2 regions of the Ruminococcus sp. 8Y-12 genome follow, and region 2 is predicted to be linked to the other one. Evidence: predicted binding sites of a transcription regulator. Region 2 holds the regulator's gene; the other holds the start of a gene.
What was found. The regulator LexA, encoded in region 2, represses DNA repair genes until DNA is damaged. The targets are predictions, from matches to a motif close to CNAACANNTGTTNG.
Positions count from the first base shown of each region.

Region 1: uvrB (excinuclease ABC subunit UvrB) is a predicted target of LexA. The motif match lies at 3,658-3,671, and genes of this name have one in related genera.

Region 1 covers NZ_CM176623.1:2,167,045-2,176,192, reverse strand. Annotated here, with positions in the region: gene uvrA (excinuclease ABC subunit UvrA) at 1-1,522, opposite strand, end outside; gene uvrB (excinuclease ABC subunit UvrB) at 1,519-3,516, opposite strand; partial or broken gene AC0THY_RS07965 (PDDEXK nuclease domain-containing protein) at 3,874-4,238, opposite strand; gene AC0THY_RS07960 (hypothetical protein) at 4,251-4,457, opposite strand; gene AC0THY_RS07955 (hypothetical protein) at 4,481-4,693, opposite strand; gene AC0THY_RS07950 (methyl-accepting chemotaxis protein) at 5,100-7,124, opposite strand; gene AC0THY_RS07945 (HPr family phosphocarrier protein) at 7,303-7,557, opposite strand; gene whiA (DNA-binding protein WhiA) at 7,550-8,518, opposite strand; gene rapZ (RNase adapter RapZ) at 8,528-9,148, opposite strand, start outside.
Region 2 covers NZ_CM176623.1:3,582,440-3,591,587, forward strand. Annotated here, with positions in the region: gene AC0THY_RS14135 (leucine-rich repeat domain-containing protein) at 1-1,840, shown strand, start outside; gene AC0THY_RS14140 (COG2426 family protein) at 1,991-2,482, shown strand; gene AC0THY_RS14145 (sensor histidine kinase) at 2,498-3,793, opposite strand; gene AC0THY_RS14150 (response regulator transcription factor) at 3,807-4,475, opposite strand; gene AC0THY_RS14155 (hypothetical protein) at 4,739-6,922, shown strand; gene lexA (transcriptional repressor LexA) at 6,995-7,612, opposite strand; gene AC0THY_RS14165 (hypothetical protein) at 7,886-8,245, shown strand; gene AC0THY_RS14170 (hypothetical protein) at 8,312-8,542, shown strand; gene AC0THY_RS14175 (alpha/beta hydrolase) at 8,605-9,148, opposite strand, start outside.

The DNA.
Region 1 (9,148 bases), 1.4 Mb from region 2:
GTGTGGCCAGACGGATTCTCTGGGCCTCCCCACCGGAGAGGGTGCCAGTCGCCCTTGCCAGCGTCAGATAATCCAGACCCACATCCATCAAAAATCCGACCCTCGCCCGAATCTCTTTTAAAATCTGCTTTCCGATCATCTGCTGGTGTTCTGTGAGCACCAGCTCCTGCATAAATTTCTGAAGGTTTCGGATGGACATGGACGTAACCTCAAATATATTTTTGTCCGCAATGGTGACTGCAAGGGCCTCTTTCTTCAATCTCTGTCCACGGCAGGTTCGGCAGGGGGTGACACGCATAAAAGTCTCGTACTCCTGCTTGATGGACTCTGAGCCGGTTTCCCGGTAGCGCCTCTCCACATTCCGGACCAGTCCTTCAAAGGCCACATCGTAAATCCCCTCTCCCCTCTGTCCCCGGTAATAAACCTTGACCTCCTTGCCGTCCGTGCCATAGATCAACATGCGGCGGATTTCTTCCGGAAGTTCCTGAAATGGCGTATTTAGGTCAAAATCATACTCCTTGGACAGGGCATCCAGGATCGCTCTGGTATAGCTGCCTTTATCCGTACAGGACTGCCATCCCATCACAGTGATGGCTCCATCCAAAATGCTCAGAGACTTATCCGGAATCATCAGATCCACATCAAACTCCATCTTGTATCCCAAGCCAAAGCAGTCCGGGCAGGCGCCGAAGGGGTTATTGAAAGAAAAACTCCTGGGCTCAATCTCATCGATGCTGATGCCGCAATCCGGACAGGAAAAGCTCTGGCTGAAGCGCAAAGACTCGCTTCCATTCACATCCACAATTGCCAGCCCCTCAGCCAGCTTCAGCACTGTCTCCAGTGAATCCGAAAGACGTTTCTCAATTCCCGGCTTGACAATAAGCCGGTCCACCACAATCTCTATATTATGCTTAATATTTTTCTCCAGCTTGATCTCCTCGGACAGCTCATACAGATTTCCGTCAATCTGGACTCTCACATATCCACTCCTCTTGGCCTGCTCCAGGAGCTTGGCGTGGGTGCCCTTTCGCCCTCTCACCACAGGAGCAAGGAGCTGGATTCTGGTCCGCTCCGGCAGGGACAGTATATGATCCACCATCTGATCCACAGTCTGCTTTTTAATCTCCTTCCCGCATTTGGGGCAGTGGGGGATACCGATCCTGGCGTAGAGAAGACGGAAATAATCATAGATCTCCGTCACCGTTCCCACGGTGGATCTGGGGTTTCTGTTTGTGGACTTCTGGTCAATGGATATTGCGGGCGGAAGCCCCTCAATGCTCTCCACGTCCGGTTTTTCCATCTGGCCTAAAAACTGTCTTGCGTAGGAGGACAGGGACTCCATATAACGCCTCTGTCCCTCCGCATAGATGGTGTCAAAGGCCAGGGAGGACTTTCCGGAACCGCTCAGCCCCGTGAGCACCACAAATTGGTTTCTGGGAATCTCCAGACTGACGTTTTTCAGATTGTTCTCATTGGCACCTCTGATACGAATCATGGGCTTATCATTTTTTTTGAATGTCATTCTTCTATCTCCTGTAACTGTTTCTTCAGTATAATCATCTTATCACGCAGCTTGGCCGCCTCCTCGAAATTGAGCTCCGCAGCCGCCTGTTTCATCTTTTTCTGAACCTCTGCCGCAAGTTTTTCCAGTTCCTGCCTGCTCATGGACTCCGGATCTTTTAAGAATTCCTCCTCGTCCTTCTCCACCTCCCTGGAAATACTGATCAGATCCCTCACCGCCTTTTTGATTGTCTGCGGAGTGATACCGTGAGCCTCGTTGTACTCCTCCTGTATCTTGCGTCTGCGCATGGTTTCGTCAATGGCCATACGCATGGAATCAGTGATGGTATCCGCGTACATAATTACATGCCCCTGTGCATTTCTGGCCGCGCGGCCAATAGTCTGAACCAGGGAAGTCTCGGAGCGAAGAAATCCTTCCTTATCCGCATCCAGGATGGCCACCAGAGTGATCTCCGGTATATCCAGGCCCTCTCTCAAAAGGTTGATTCCCACCAGCACATCAAATACATCCAAGCGCATATCCCGGATAATCTCCGTCCGCTCCAGTGTGTCTATGTCCGAGTGCAGATATTTCACCCGGATACCGATCTCTCTCATGTAATCCGTCAGATCCTCGGCCATCCGTTTTGTGAGTGTAGTAATCAGTATCTTATTGTGTTTCTCCACTTCCTTATTGACCTCGCCCACCAGGTCATCAATCTGGCCTTCTACAGGCCGTACTTCAACCATGGGGTCCAGCAAGCCCGTGGGGCGTATAATTTGCTCTGCCCGAAGCAGCTCATGCTCTTTCTCATAATCCCCGGGTGTGGCTGACACAAACATCATTTGGTCAATCTTGCTCTCGAACTCATCAAAGTTCAGAGGCCTGTTGTCCTTAGCAGAGGGCAGACGGAACCCGTAATCAACCAAAGTGGTCTTTCTGGACTGATCTCCGGCGTACATGCCCCTGATCTGCGGTACGGTCTTATGGGACTCATCAATGATTATCAGAAAATCATCCGGGAAATAGTCAATCAGTGTGTGAGGTGTTGCCCCTGGTTTAAGTCCCGCCAGATGCCTGGAATAATTCTCAATACCTGAGCAAAATCCCGTCTCTTTCATCATCTCTATGTCAAAATTGGTACGCTCTGCAATCCTCTGGGCCTCCAGAAGCTTGTCCTCGCTTTTAAAATAGCGAACCCGCTCTTCCAGCTCCGCTTCAATGTTCTTGGCAGCATCCAAAATCTTTTCCATGGGCACCACATAGTGGGAGGCCGGAAAAATCGCTGCATGTTCCAGGGAACTCCGGCTCTCACCCGTGAGTACATCAATCTCTGTAATCCTTTCCACTTCGTCCCCAAAAAATTCCACCCTAATCGCCGTGTCTGTATTCATAGCGGGGAAAATTTCAAGCACATCCCCCCGCACCCGAAAGGTACCACGGCGAAAATCCATGTCGTTCCGGTCATACTGTATATCAATCAGCTTGCGCATGACCTCATCCCGGTCCTTTTCCATACCAGGCCGCAGTGAGATCACCATCTCTTTGTAATCCACCGGGTCCCCCAAACCATAGATGCAGGACACGCTTGAGATAATAATGACATCCCTGCGCTCCGCCAACGCCATGGTTGCCGACAGGCGGAGCTTGTCTATCTCGTCATTTATGGAGGAGTCCTTGGCAATGTAGGTGTCAGAGGAGGGGACGTAGGCTTCCGGTTGGTAGTAATCGTAGTAGGAGACGAAATATTCAACTGAATTTGATGGAAAGAACTCTTTAAACTCGCTGTAAAGCTGTGCAGCAAGGGTTTTATTATGTGCTATGATAAGCGTTGGCTTGTTTAATTCTGCGATTACATTTGCCATAGTGAAAGTCTTTCCAGAGCCTGTAACCCCTAGTAAAGTCTGGCATTGATTGCCTTCCCGAAAGCCTTTCACAAGCTGTTCAATTGCTTGCGGCTGATCGCCGGTAGGCTTATATGGAGATTCTAATTTAAAGATTTTTTCTTCACTCATATACGCTTCTCCCTCTGCTATTTTTGAATCTTTTGGGTGGTAATTACACGAATTATGTCGTGTAATTAGGGTATCCATTTTATTGTATAAATCACAAAACACATATTCTGTTGAATCATAGTATTTCTATCGCCGCTCCCGAGAACAAACGTTCTTCTTTCATTTTATCTTATGTGCTGCTTAGTGTCAACTTTTCTTTTTAGAATTTTCTTGTGCTGTCTTGTCCGGGTTTTACTGTACGAAAACAGGCGACAAATCATCGCCTGTTTCAAGAAAACTCTATTATACTTTACTAAAATTTCTTGTATGCTTACTCATAAATATCCAAACATAATGTCGCTTATTTACGCAGATTCCCTATAAATTTTTATCTTCCAGTAGTGTTTGCAGTTCTTTTTTACCAGGAAGTACTGTCTCATATTTACCGGCAAATATCTCATTATTATCTTTGGGAAATGTCATCTCTGCAATAGCATCTTTCTTATCTTTACAAATAATAATACCAATCGATGAATTCTCGTCTTCTAATTTAACATTTCGATCATAATAATTGACATACCTTTGCATCTGTTCTATATCTTGGTGTTTAACTGACCAAATTTCAAATCTAATAGCACAAAACAACACAATAGACGATTATAAAATACTAAATCCACTCGAAAATGTTCTTCTTCAAACGTAAATCTAACCTGTCTCCCAACATAAGTAAATCCTCTTCCCAATTCTAGCAAAAATCACTGTAAATGATCAATGATTTTATTTTCCAATTCTGTTTCAGAATAAGTAACAAGTTCTGTGAACTCTAAAATGTATAGATCTTTGAATATATCCTCCGGTTTTTCAAGCATCTGCCCTTCTGCCGCAAGACACATTACATCTTCTTTATTTCTGCATGTTTCTATTTCATAAAAATGACGTTTTTCAATCTTATTTTTTCTCATCAAAATAAGCTAATGGGACCAACTTAAATAAAACTTTCTTCCTTCTTGCGTAATTGGCAATTTTTCAGATTGGGGAAACGCCGTTTCCCCAATTGAGTTCTTAGAATAAACCAAATAAAATTATCGTATAAATACCCTCTTCCAAATTTTTGTGTTAATCTTTCCGATAGTTCTTTTAAAATATACTTTCCATATGCAGCACGCTCTTTTAAGCCTTGCTCTTCTTCAATAATCATTCTTCCCGCTTCATAATATGAATATACCATTGTCATATTCACTGCAACAGATAAATTTTCTTAGCATTCTGAAATAATTCTATCACTCTATTAAAAAAATAACTCAATTATTTTTCTCTACTTCTCTTCGAAAAATATCGATCGATGTTGCGGTTTTCGTATGCTCTTGACTGTTCAAATCTGTCACAGTCCATCTATAAAAACTATTATTTTTTTAATTTCCTACACCTATGGCTGATTACCGGTCTTTATATCTACGTTCTATCCTCCAATTTACTAAATTACAGAAACTCGTGCTTTTAATGTATTTACATAAAGCAGTCTGCCATCGCTGCACCTTTCCTATGACCAGTTTTTCAATCATTTGTGGTGGCTTTTTAAGAGGTTTATTCGCAAATTTCTCTGCTCACCTAAACTGAAACTTACCAATCAGCTCTTTCAGCAGCATAGCCTGGGCTGAAAGCTCCTCGCTGGCTGCCGCACTCTCCTGTGCCGTAGCTGAATTCACCTGTACCACATTCGCTATCTGCTCCATTCCCTCCATAATCTGCTTCACGGATTCCGCCTGCTCATTGGATGCAGTCGAAATCTCTTTGACTGCTCCCACAACCTCTCTTACCCCCACTGTGGCTGTCTCCAGTGTATCTGCTGTCTCCTGTGCTATCTGTATTCCGTTATTTACCGCGTCCAGGGAATTTCCAATCAGCTGCGCGGTATTCTTCGATGCCTGGGCGCTCTTGACAGCCAGATTTCGTATCTCACCTGCCACCACTGCAAAGCCTCTACCATCCTCCCCGGCTCTGGCTGCCTCCACAGAGGCGTTCAGCGATAGAATATTGGTCTGAAATGCAATGTCTTCTATCGTCTTAATTATTTTTACAATCTCGTGCGAACTGTCACTGATGTCCTGCATTGCTGCCAAAAGCTCTTTCATACGATGGTTGCTTCTGGCTGCTTCCTTTCCCAGTGCCGATACTCTCTTGTCCACATCCTCCGCATGCATGGCATTGGAACTGATCTGACGAGAAATTTCCATAATATTGACCGACAGCTCCTCCGCAGTGCCAGCCTGAACCGAGGCTCCCTGTGCAAGGGACTGGGCCCCCTCCGACACCTGTTCCGAACCGCCTGACACCTGCTCCGCGGAGATGTTAATCTGCCTCAGGGTATCATTGAGAGAGGAAACGATCTGTTCCAGGGCGTCTTTTATAAAGTGAAAGTCTCCGATATAACTACCTCTCACCTCTATATTTAAATTTCCCCTGGAAATCTCCCCCAGCACGCCGGAAATCTCTTCAATAACCTCCTTGAGAAGCTGAATAGAGGAGCGGACACTTGCAGCCATCCGACCTACTTCATCCTCTCCCCGGATCGGTATGTCCACCTCCAGGTTTCCTTTTGAAAACTCCTCCATTGCACTGCTTATCTTGGTCAAAGGGTTTAACATTCTGTGAATCATAAAAATACATAGGGAAGTCAAAACCAACAAAATGACAATGGAAACCACCACCAAAATTACAATTAAATGGTCCCGGGTGGCATTTATCTCAGACAGCGGTAGGGTAGCAACTGCAAGCCATCCCGTTGTCTTACAGTTCTGAAACATGGATGTGTAAGAACTTCCTTTATAATCAAAATTCAATTTCCCATTGTACCCATTAAATACTTTCTCTTTATAGTCATCTGTGATATCCAAATCCACCACATTTTTTCCCGTGGCTGTGGGGTCATCACTGTATATATATTCCGAGCTGTTGGATATCATCTCCATATACCCCTCCTCCCCCACCTTGATGGCAGCGAGAAGTTGGGAAAGGCTGTCCATATCCACATCGAATCCAAAAAATCCCGCTATACCATCACTTCCGTGACGGAAAACCGGGGATACGATAGAAATGACCATCTTATCGGTAGCCGGGTCCTGATATGGCTCTGAAATCACATTCTTCTTCTCAGAACACACCTGAAGGTACCATTCTGTATCAGCGAGACCTGCCGCAACTACCTCACCGCTGGAAAGCAGATAGCTGTCTGTCCTTTCATCTGCCACCCAAACCTGAAGTACCCCCTCCTCCTCCATACGCTCCAGAGCACTGGTTAGCTTTTTCAGAATGGTTTCCCTTGCCTCATACTCATTAATATCCCGTGGTTTGGAAACGGCATTAAAATATTCCTGCAGTTCATGACTCTCCTCAAACATTTTAGCTGCAGCCACCTTACTGCTGAAAAAATCATCCACAAGTGAAACCGCATAATCTGTCTGAGCCTCTAACACTTTACCATTTAAGTCCGTGACAGTGTCTGCAGACATTACACAGGAGATTGCAATGATTATGATTAAAGAAGGAACCAAAACAGCCAGCAGACTTCGACTGATTTTATATGAAATAGACCTTCCTCTCCTGCTTTCCCTTTTCTTTTTCTGTGTCATTGAGCAACCTCTCTGTTTTTCCGAACACGCTTATAGTCATCATGTTCTTTGCTGTCTTTCATTATATCACGCCTATTCAAAAAGGCAAAGAAAAATGGTTCAAAAAAGGCCATTATCCCTTCAGAGCTTTCTCTGCTCTTGGACAATGACCCTTTGCATGCTTACAGTAGGCTGTTGACTATCTGCCGCTTAAATACTTCTCAATATCCGCAATTGCCTCCTCTTCGTCAGCCCCGTTTGCGGACACCACAATCTCCTCACCGGAATCCATTCCCAAAGTCATCATTCCCATGATGCTCTTTGCATTGACACGCTTATCTGCGCTCTCCACGTAGATTTCGCTCTCGTACTGGCTGGCCACCTGGACCAGCAGGGCAACGGGTCTCGCCTCAAGACCATTTGCAAGCTGTACTGTGATAGGTTTCTTAATCATAATAATTCTCCTCCTTACTTTCTCTCAGCTCCTCTGCCAGAGTGCTTAGTTTTCTCAATCTATGATTTACACCTGATTTACCGACCGGCGGAGTCAGCATCATTCCCAACTCTTTCAGAGTTGCCTCAGGCTGCTCGAGACGCAGTCTTGCGATCTCCTCCAGCCCCTCTGAAAGGCTCTCAAAACCAATCGTAGACTGTATATACACAATATCTTCTATCTGCTTTACTGCTGCACTGACCGTCTTATGAATATTTGCTGTCTCACAATTGACCTTTCGATTGACACTGTTGCGCATCTCTTTCAGTATGCGCACATTTTCCAAATCCATAAGCGCCACATGGGCTTCCATCACATTTAAAATATCAACAATCTGCGCACCTTCTTTGATGTACACCACATAGTACTTCTTCCTCTGTACGATCTTGGCATCCATATCAAAGGTGTTAATCATCTCCTTTAACTGCAGGGCCTTATGCTCGTTCATGCAAACGATCTCAAAATGATAAGACTTTCTGGGGTCACTGATGGAACCAGCTGCCAAAAAAGCTCCTCTGATAAAAGCCCTCTTACAGCAGGACTTTTGAATCACCAGATTGTCTGTCAGAGAAAGATTTTCCTGTATCTCCATACGGCTGTTCATCAGCTTCACTGCCCTCAGAATTTTCAGAGAATCCTCATGATTCTTTACCAGAACACAATATGTACGACTTCTATTTAAATGAGCGTGCTGTTTAATTAAAACCTCAGTACCTATATTAAATGTTTTTCTCAATAATGTAAAGTATTTTCTTGCCACAGCCAGATTTTCTGTCTGAATCTTCAGAGAAAAGCGGTCTCTGCAGGAAATGGAAACACCGCCACACATGCTGATAATGGCAGCAATCTCCGCTATCTGACAGTGCCTGGCACTGGGAAACTGCCTGGACAGCTCCTCTTTCACATCGCTGGAAAAAGACATAATAACTCCTTACTTTAGGATATCCCTATGCTCAATCTTCACTCCGTATTCACTCTGGTTGTTTAACTGCTCGTACAGCTTATTGGCCAGAGTCACTGAGCGATGTTTTCCTCCGGTACATCCGATACTGATAACCAACTGGTTTTTCCCCTCCAAAATATAGTTGGGTATCAAAAACCTTACCATTTCAACCAGCTTATCAAGGAATTCATGGGCCAGATCAAACCCCATCACATATTCCTGTACCTCCTCATCTTCCCCTGTCTTGTACTTTAGTCCCTCCACATAAAAGGGATTTGGGAGAAATCGGACGTCAAATACCAGATCCGAGTCACTGGGTATTCCGTACTTGAAGCCAAAAGAAAGTATGGTGATTACCAGATTTTTAAATTCTTGATTCTGAACAAAAATCTTGTCCAGCTCCACATTCAGCTCCCTGGTCAGAAGCTGGCTGGTGTCAATAATGTAATCTGCATTTCTTTTCAAAAATTCGAGTTTGAGACGCTCTTCCTCAATCCCCTTGTCCACCCTGCCTCCCTTGGCAAGAGGATGGGTCCTTCTCGTCTCCTTGTACCGCTTTACCAGAACCCCATCGGAGGCGTCCAAAAACAGGATCTCATACTCAAATCC
Region 2 (9,148 bases):
TACCTATTGGGAGGCGGGTGAGTGGAAGAGCGCCCTTGAGCGCACAGAACTGCCCTGGAAGACCGTCTCAGGAAACGGAAGCAGTGCCGAGTCTCCACATGGAGAGATCCTCTCCGTGCAGTTGCCCAAGTCTGTGGAAACCACAAAGTTAAGAATCCAGATTCATTCTACATACTATGCGTGGGGTAAGATGAATATGAGACTCTTAGCGCCTCAGGGTAGGGTGATTCGGAATATTCGAGGACTGTACAATGAGATTGAGAAAGCCAAAAGCTACTTAGATTCCGTGTTGCTCGGCGGTAATCCCGGAGAGTATCCGCAGGCTGCCGCGGATACTTTGAGTCAAAGGATTGCAGAAATTTCGCCCAAAGCAGAAGACCCCGATATCAGCGAAGAAGATCTAAGTGCTCTGATCCAGGAAATGCAGGAGGCGATACGGTTATTTGAACAGAGTCAAAATCCAGTAACTGCAGCCACTGGATTGCCAAGTGTAACGCTAGAAAACTTATCAACTGCAGAGGGGAGTCCAAGCCTTCTGACAGACCGCCAGCTTAATACAGGCCTGAAGCTTACACACACGGATGAATCCTTGAATGGTGAAATCCTCTTTGATTTCGGCAGCCGGAGTATTCATATGGAGAGTCTGACACTGATCAGCGATGAACCAAAGCACGCTCCGCAGGCTCTTGAAGTCCAGGCCTTTCTTGACGGGACTTGGGAGACCGTCGCGCAGGAGGAATTGATCTGGAAAGATACTATACCAAATTTTGAGGGTAAAGAGATTTCCTTGGCCCAAATTGTTACAGCACAGAAATTCCGGGTGCTAATCCAAAATAACATGGAATCGGATTTTTGTAAAATCAATGAGATTACACTCAATGGTAATACCGCCGTTCAGACAGATCAGCTGCAGTCTCTGATCCAAAAGGGTGAGGATCTTTTAAGCGCAAACGCAGAGTTGCGTAATATATTGACAGACCAGCTTTCCTTTAAGCTGAACCGGGCAAAAAACAGTGAATACATCGCCCTGGTATCCCAGGAGGAAATAGAACAATTGTACAGTGACCTAAATGAAACCATAACTCTTCTGGAGTCCAGCTTAAAACCAGAGCCAAATGCCTCCGCCCTGGATGAGGCGGTTGCAAAAGCGCAGAAATTAAACAGCGGAGACTATACACAGGAATCTTTTGCGAGAGTCACACGGGCTTTAGAAAAGGCCTTAAAGGCCGACCGCCTGGATCAGACGGCAATGGATTTGGCAGTAAAGGAATTGAACGAGGCCATCGCAGCATTGCAGAAAAAACAAGATCCGCCCATAAAGGATATCCCAGTGGTAGAATCTAAGCTGCCGGCAGTAAATAGTATTTATAAGGACAAAAACTTTGTTTACAAGGTTAAGAAAAATTTTGAGACAGCTATAGTAAGACCGATCAAAAAGACGAGGACCACAGTTACCATCCCAAAGACAGTCAACATCAATGGGTATACCCTGAAGGTCACAGGCATTCAAAATAATGCATTTAAAAACAACACAAAGTTAAAGACCATAAACTGTGGCAGCAATGTAAAGAGCATAGGGTCCTGTGCATTTATGGGATGTAAAAACCTGAAAAAGGTCGTTATTGGAGCAAAGGTGACCACTATTGGAGCAAAGGCCTTCTATAAAGACAAAAAACTCAAGACATTGACCATAAAGACAACAAAGCTGAAAAAAGCAGGGAAGAGCGCCTTTAAAGGTATATCTCCCAGAGCTTCCATCAAAGTGCCGAAAAAGAACATTCAAAAATACCGGAGACTTCTAAAGAAATCCGGCCTGAGTAAAACAGTAAAGATAAAGTAAGGCGCACCTATGGGATAAATACACCGACTTTTGAATAGTTACAACAAATCTTAATTTTATCTGAAATCAGTTTAAAAACATTTATTTTCATTTACAATCTAAGCAGAAGCCATTATAATAAGTACGAGTTTCTCTAAAAAAGGCATGTAAATGGAGGAAAATAATTTGTTTAGCAAATATTTATACGTATTCTTGATCTCTATGGTACCGCTGATTGAACTGCGCGGGGCAATTCCGTACTCACAGCTGTTTGGACTCCCTCTTGTGCAGTCCTATGTGATCGCTGTGATTGGAAATATGCTGCCTGTCCCCATTATTTTTCTGTTTGCCAGAAAGGTATTGGAGTGGGGGTCTGACAAGCCTGTAATTGGTAAGTTCTTTACCTTCTGCTTGGAAAAGGGGCATAAAGGCGGGCAAAAGCTGAAAGAAAAGGCAGGAAGAGGGCTGCCAATTGCCCTGCTTTTATTTGTGGGAATTCCGCTTCCCGGAACCGGAGCGTGGACAGGAACGCTGGCGGCCAGTCTGTTGGATATGGATTTCAAGTCCAGTGTGATCGCCGTAATGCTGGGGGTTTTGCTGGCAGGCCTTATCATGGGGGCTGCAAGTGCAGGGCTGTTGGGAGCCATTGGAGCACTATTCTAGGAAAACTCCTTTTCCTTAATCGCCGCCACGCCTATGAAGTGGGAGCTTCAAAGTAAAGGTGCAGCCTCCTCCCTCCGTATCCCTCAGGAGAATCTGACCTCCCAGCAGAAGAGTATACTTTTTAGCTATGCTCAGGCCAAGTCCAAAGTGTTCTTTGTCTGTTCTGGATTTGTCGCCCCTGTAAAACTTTTGGAAAATTTGTTGTTTATCCTCAGCCAAAATTCCAGGACCATGATCTATTACTTGAAAGTATACCGAATTTTTGTTTATCTGTTCTTTTAACAGGATATCCCTGCCCGGCGGAGAAAAGGCTATGGCATTGTCCAGAAAAATACGTAAAATCTGTGAAATATAGGAAGGGTTGCTTTTTAAGTCCGCTGTGTACTCCTGCGGAAGTTCTATGTTCAGAATTAAGCCTTTGGTATGGCATAAAGGCAGGTAAGATTCATAGAGTTCCATCAAAAGGGTCACAGGATCAAATAGCTGAAAGCTGCCAATAGGTGCTTCTAACGAGGAAGTTAAAATCAAAAGGTCTTTAACCAACTCCCGCATGCGGCTGCACTCTTTGCGGATGATCTTTCCGAAATAGTCTGCCTTTTCCGGAAAGACATCCATGGAATCTGCTGCCCCCTGGATCAGCATAATTGGAGTTCGAAGCTCATGGGAAGCTGCTGCTACAAACTCATTCTGCATCCGCTCATTTTCCCTGACAGGATACATGACGTGCCTGATAAAGGTTCTCCCTATTAAAAAAAGAGCACCCAGACATAAAAATTCCAAAATTAAAAAATAGCATAAGCGAAGTCTCAACTGAGATCGCACTCCTGTGATATCATTTAATACCAAAATGCTGATATAGCTTCCATATGGTTCTAAAACAATATACGCACCCAGATAACGGTCCCCCTGAAGCCCTTCTGTATGAAATATCCCGCTTTGATATGGGGAAGGGCTGGCAAGAGCCTCCTGTCTGTATATCGAATCTACCTTTTCTGAGACAGTAAGAAAAAGGTCTTCCCTCTGAGTGGGTGTCTCATAAGCACCCTGATACAGCAGGGGGATATTGTTCTCCTCAATCCGAATCACAAGTTTCTCCTGCATCTCCAATTCCCTGAGCCAGGAATCGGGGATATTATTGCTGCTTTGGATTCTGGACATTATGTGGGCTATATTTGCCTGAAAGACTGCCTCCTGCTGTCGAATGACCGTCTGGCTATAGAGAAACGCAGTGATTCCCAGGGCAAGGGTCAGAATGATTCCAGAAGTCAGCACATAGAGAAAGACCAGCCGCCTTTGAACATTTTGAAACATAGTGTATGCTCCTTTATTCCATATAATAACCAACACCGTGCATTGTCTTAATCGCCACATCAACCTTCAACTGTCTAAGTCTCTTCCTCAGAAAATAAATGTAGTTATCCAAGTTATTTTCATTGATATCAGAGTTTCCACCCCACACAGAATTTATAAGATAAGCTCTGGGCAGGGTTTTTCCGGCATTTTTTAAGAAGACTTCCGCCATCTTTGTTTCCGTTGAGGAGAGTGAGACCTCTGCGCTTTGCCAGGATAGTATCTGTTTTTCTGGTTCCAGCCGCAGCTCTTTGTAACTTAGGATATCCGGATCTTTGCGGGTACCCGGCCTTCTTGCTATGGCCCGGATACGAGCCATAAGTTCAGAAATATCAAAGGGCTTGGTGATATAGTCATCCGCACCTGCATCCAAGCCGCCTATTTTATCATTTAACTGTTCCAGGGCAGTGATAAAGATGGCTGGAGTATAGTTTTCCTTCTGGCGGATAAGCTTGAGAAGGGATAAGCCATCCAACTCCGGCAGCATACGGTCAAAGAGAAACAAGTCATAGTATGTATTGGAGGCATAGATCAGGGCTTCCGCACCTGAGTGACAGATGTCGGTTTCATACCCAGCCTTCTCAAAATGCATTTCCAGCATGGAACAGAGATCCTCATTATCCTCTACCAATAATATTTTCACAGCAATCCTCCTCCAGATTTAAGTTTTCATCTCAGTATAACATAGAAATCTCGAAAGATTCTTTAAATAAATTTGGAAATTTCGTAAATGTTCAGTACCTCACATTTACATGCAAAAATCATTTTCTTTCAGTCAGCGCAGTAAATGAGCAAGACCTGTTAAATAATTACGAAATTTCTATCATGGTTTAAAAGATTCTTCGAGATTTATGTGTTATTCTGAAAAGGATCAGACGTCGGATACCAATTAAGAAAGGAGCTATTATGAAGAAAGCAACAATACTTTTGACAATTTTACTCTTAATTACAGCAACAGGATGTAGCACAAAGAGTGCAGAAGGTGATACAAGCAAGGCGGAAACCAGTACAGTGAAAAGTTATCAGGAAGAGGAGATTGCGCTGCCTTTTGAGGGGAGGGACGAAAAGATTGTCAACCTGACAAAAGATCCCTCTGGAAATATCCTGATCTATACAGTGGATACTGCTTCCAAAAAGGGGATTGCCTACCAGATGCAGGAGGATAAAAGTTTTCAGAGGAAGGAGCTTCCAGTTCTGGACTCTTACCTGAAGGAGGCGTCTTCCCCGTGGACGGTATCCATAGGTGAGGATGGCGCTGTCTATTTTATCTATTATGACGCAGATTATTACCCCCATGTCCTTAGAATGAAAGAGGATGGCGTGGAAGAGTTGGCAGCGGATAATATCCAAAAATATATGGGAGGAGATTCACCGGATTACCCTTCCAGTATACTGGGACAGGCGGATGGTTCCTTTCTTCTGTCCTATATGGGGACTTTGGCTGAACAGTATGACAGCACTGGGAAGGTAATCCGCGAATATACGCTTTGCTCAGGAGATACCAATATCCGAAATGATGTCGCAGCTATAGGGAGTACCCTTATCACTCTGAATCAGGAGCAAAACGGTTTTGTCCTATACGATCTGGAGACTGGAAAAGAAAAAAACCAGATTGCAGCGTCAAAAACACAGTGGAAGCTATTGCGGGCCGGTTCGGAAAATGATTTTTATTACATGGATGAAAAGGGATTGCATCACGTTTCCGTTGACGGAAAGCTCACAGAAACTATCATCGATGCATCTGATATGCCCTCGCTGCTGGAGAATAAAAGCGCATATTCCTTTGAGATGGGAAAAGACAACAGCAGCTATGTGCTATACAAGGACGCCTCCGGCAACTGTTCAATAAAATATTATCATTACGCTTCCGTTCAAAACGCCCCGGACCAACCCCCTGCACAGTCAAAGTCAATACGCATCATCGGTCTTAGTCAGAGTAATACGATAATGAGGGCAGTCAATGAGTTTGAGAAGCAGTATCCTGATATTAAAGTGGATTTTCAGAGCTATGGCGAACAGGTGAAACAGGGCTCCTTGTCCGAGACCATCCGTATAATGAACACGGAAATCCTTTCAGGTAAGTCCGGGCCCGATTTGATTCTGCTGGATAAGCTTCCGGCTAAGTCCTATATTGAAAAGGGCGCGCTGGCTGATTTGACTGAACTGTACAGGGAATTTCAGGGAGATGACGCACTTTTGGACAGCATTGTACCTCAGGATGGGGAAAATGTTTACTCTATTCCGGTAAGGTTTAGCGTTCCCCTTCTATATGGAAGCGAACACGCTATGGAACAGGTTGGCTCTATCCGTAAGATCAATGAGTTCCTTAAAAATCCCGGGGATACCCCACTTTTTGAAAATGTGGTAAGCCAGGCGCTCGCCGAGTCTCTGCTGCTTATGCATTACAATGAAATCACTGCCAATCTGCCGGATGAACAGGCAATCAAAGAGTACATGGATGCAGTGGCTGGATTGGGAGAGTATGTCAATGCAACCGCCGAGGACGCGGAAATGTCGGAGGGATATGAAGAAATGTATCTGCTCTCCCTGGGTACTGCCTCCTGCCTGGGCAGGGATTTAGCAGCAGTAAGAGAGGTCAAGACCATTTGGGATTTGGCAGAACCAGCAGCTTTTGCAGAGCAGTATGACCAGAAGTACAGCCTCATAGACGGACTCTATATTCCCTATGACTCCATTGGAATCAATGCAATGTCCGAAAATCAGGAGGCTGCAAAAGATTTCCTAAGAATCCTTTTTTCTTATAATATGCAGAATATAGATATGGGAGAGGGATTTCCGGTCAATAAAAAAGCCTTTGAAGCAATTCATGCGGTTGAGGCAGAGGAGGAGCTTTTCTTCAGTTGGGAAGAAAATGGAGAGAGGGTATCAATTACATGTGAGAATCCCGGCGAATCGCAGGTAGAAGCATTCAAGGAAATGGTCAAGGGTATCCATAAACCACTTCAGATTGATCAAACGGTAAAGGAGACACTCTTGGAAAGCGTAAAAAGGGTTTACAGAGGTGAGGCAGCCAGTGAAGAGGCTGCAAAAGACGCTTACCAGAAACTGAAACTATATTTATCAGAATAGCAACACTCATACACAAAGCGGAGAGGCCCGGTAACCATTGGGAACTCTCCGCTTTAACACTTACAATAAAAGTTATGACAGAAAACGGAACACGCCTATCACCTTACCCAGCACTTCCATCTCCTCAACGATAATGGGTTCCATGGTATCATTTTCCGGCTGCAGCCGAAAATGCCCATTTTCTCTATAATACGTCTTGACCGTAGCGGAGTCATCGATCAGAGCCACAATAATGTCCCCGTTTTCTGCAGTTTTCTGCATCTTCACCAAAATCTGGTCTCCTTCAAAAATTCCGGCTTTTATCATACTATCGCCTTTGACTGTAAGCATGAAGGTCTGCTCATTGGGCATATACTCTGCAGGAACAGGGAAATAACTCTCCACATTTTGAATAGCAAGTATGGGTTCACCGGCTGCCACGCGGCCCACTACAGGGACATTCACTAATTCCCGTCTGGTCAGGTTAAAATTGTCATCCAGAATCTCAATAGCCCTGGGCTTAGAGGGGTCTCTGCGGATATAACCGTTTTTCTCCAACGTCTCCAGGTGTGAGTGGACAGAAGAGGTTGACTTCAGATTCACTGCCTCACAGATATCCCTCACAGCAGGAGGAAATCCTCTGTTTATTATTTCATTTTTGATGTACTCTAATATCTCTTCCTGTTTCTTTGAAATCTTACCGTATGCCATATGTACCTCCTGTTTATATCAAACCTCCACCCGAAATCTCCAAATCAGGACATCTGATCTAAAATGGCCGCAGCGGAAGAGGGCTGAATTTTCTGAAAAAATATGTTTTATTAATGATACCATAGACTGGGAAAAAATGCAAACAAATGTTTAGAAACTTTGTTCGAATTTACGTATTGACAAACAAACGTTCGCATACTATAATTTTCTTATAACAAACAGATGTTCTGAACTTATGTTTGTATCATTTTCATTACGGAGGGATAAAAGATTATGAGAGTACACCAAGCTGAAAAGAGAAGAAAAGGAATGGACACTGTCCAGAACAGACACAACAGAATCACATTTATAGCAAAAGCATGCATCTGCATTTTTGCAGCCCTTGTAGTATTTGGAGGACTTGTTGTAAAAGCTTCAACCCCGCAGATGCAGGAGATCTACAAATATTATACGGACATAAAAGTAGACAATGGCATGACTCTGACGGATATTGCAGAGGACTATATGACAGAGGGATATGGGACACCAGAGGAATACATCAATGAAGTGCGTCAGATTAACTCTATCTGTGAAGACGAGATATACTATGGGCAAAAGCTGATGATACCTTATTATTCTGCTGAATTAAAATAGATGTATGCAAAGCTTATATATGATATAATTCCTAAGGAGTAGAATCCTAAAGGAGGTATATAAAAATTGAGACAAGAAAAATTTAAAATGGAGCGTCCCGGACTTGTGGATCCCGGACAAAAGGTAGAAATCACAGAGATCCAGACAAATATGAATTTCAGTTATATCATAGAGCCTGCTGTAGCTATGTCGGGATGTTTTAAGGGCAGCAATCGGATCAAAGCCAGGGAAGGTACAATCATCAGTATTGAGAACACCCCCAGAGGATACATCGTAACAGCGGAGTTTGAGGAATAAAAATAAAAACCCCCTTTTTACATTTTAACTGTAAAGAGGGGGTAGTCATTGTCTCAATACATCTATTCGCGAAACACCTGTTTTTCCAAAAACCCAAACACTTTTTCAAAGTACAGGTCCGGGGCCAATGTGTAAGCCTGCCCGTGTCCAGCTCCTTCCACAACCAGTATATCTTTTTCGCACTGAGCCGCGTTAAATAACTCATAGACCATATCTGTATGAACAAAGTTGTCCTGGCTTCCGTGGATAAATAAAATGGGAACCTGGCTTTTTTTCACTTGTTCAAGGGCTGATGCCTTTTTTAGGTCATATCCAGCCCGTACCTTGGCTGCCATATTGCTCATATGCAGAGCCGGAAATGCCGGCAGATGATAAAGAGCATCCAGCTCATCGGCAAAGATATCCCACACAGAGGTATATCCACAGTCCTCTACAACAGCTTTCACCTGGCCGGGCAGATCTTCTTCCCCTGCAGTCATCATAACAGTGGCTCCTCCCATTGAGATACCGTGCAGTACAATTTCCGCTTCCGGGTCTTCTTCGAGTATGTAATTTGTCCAAAGGAGGACATCTTTTCGATCCAGCCATCCCATGCCGATATAGGTC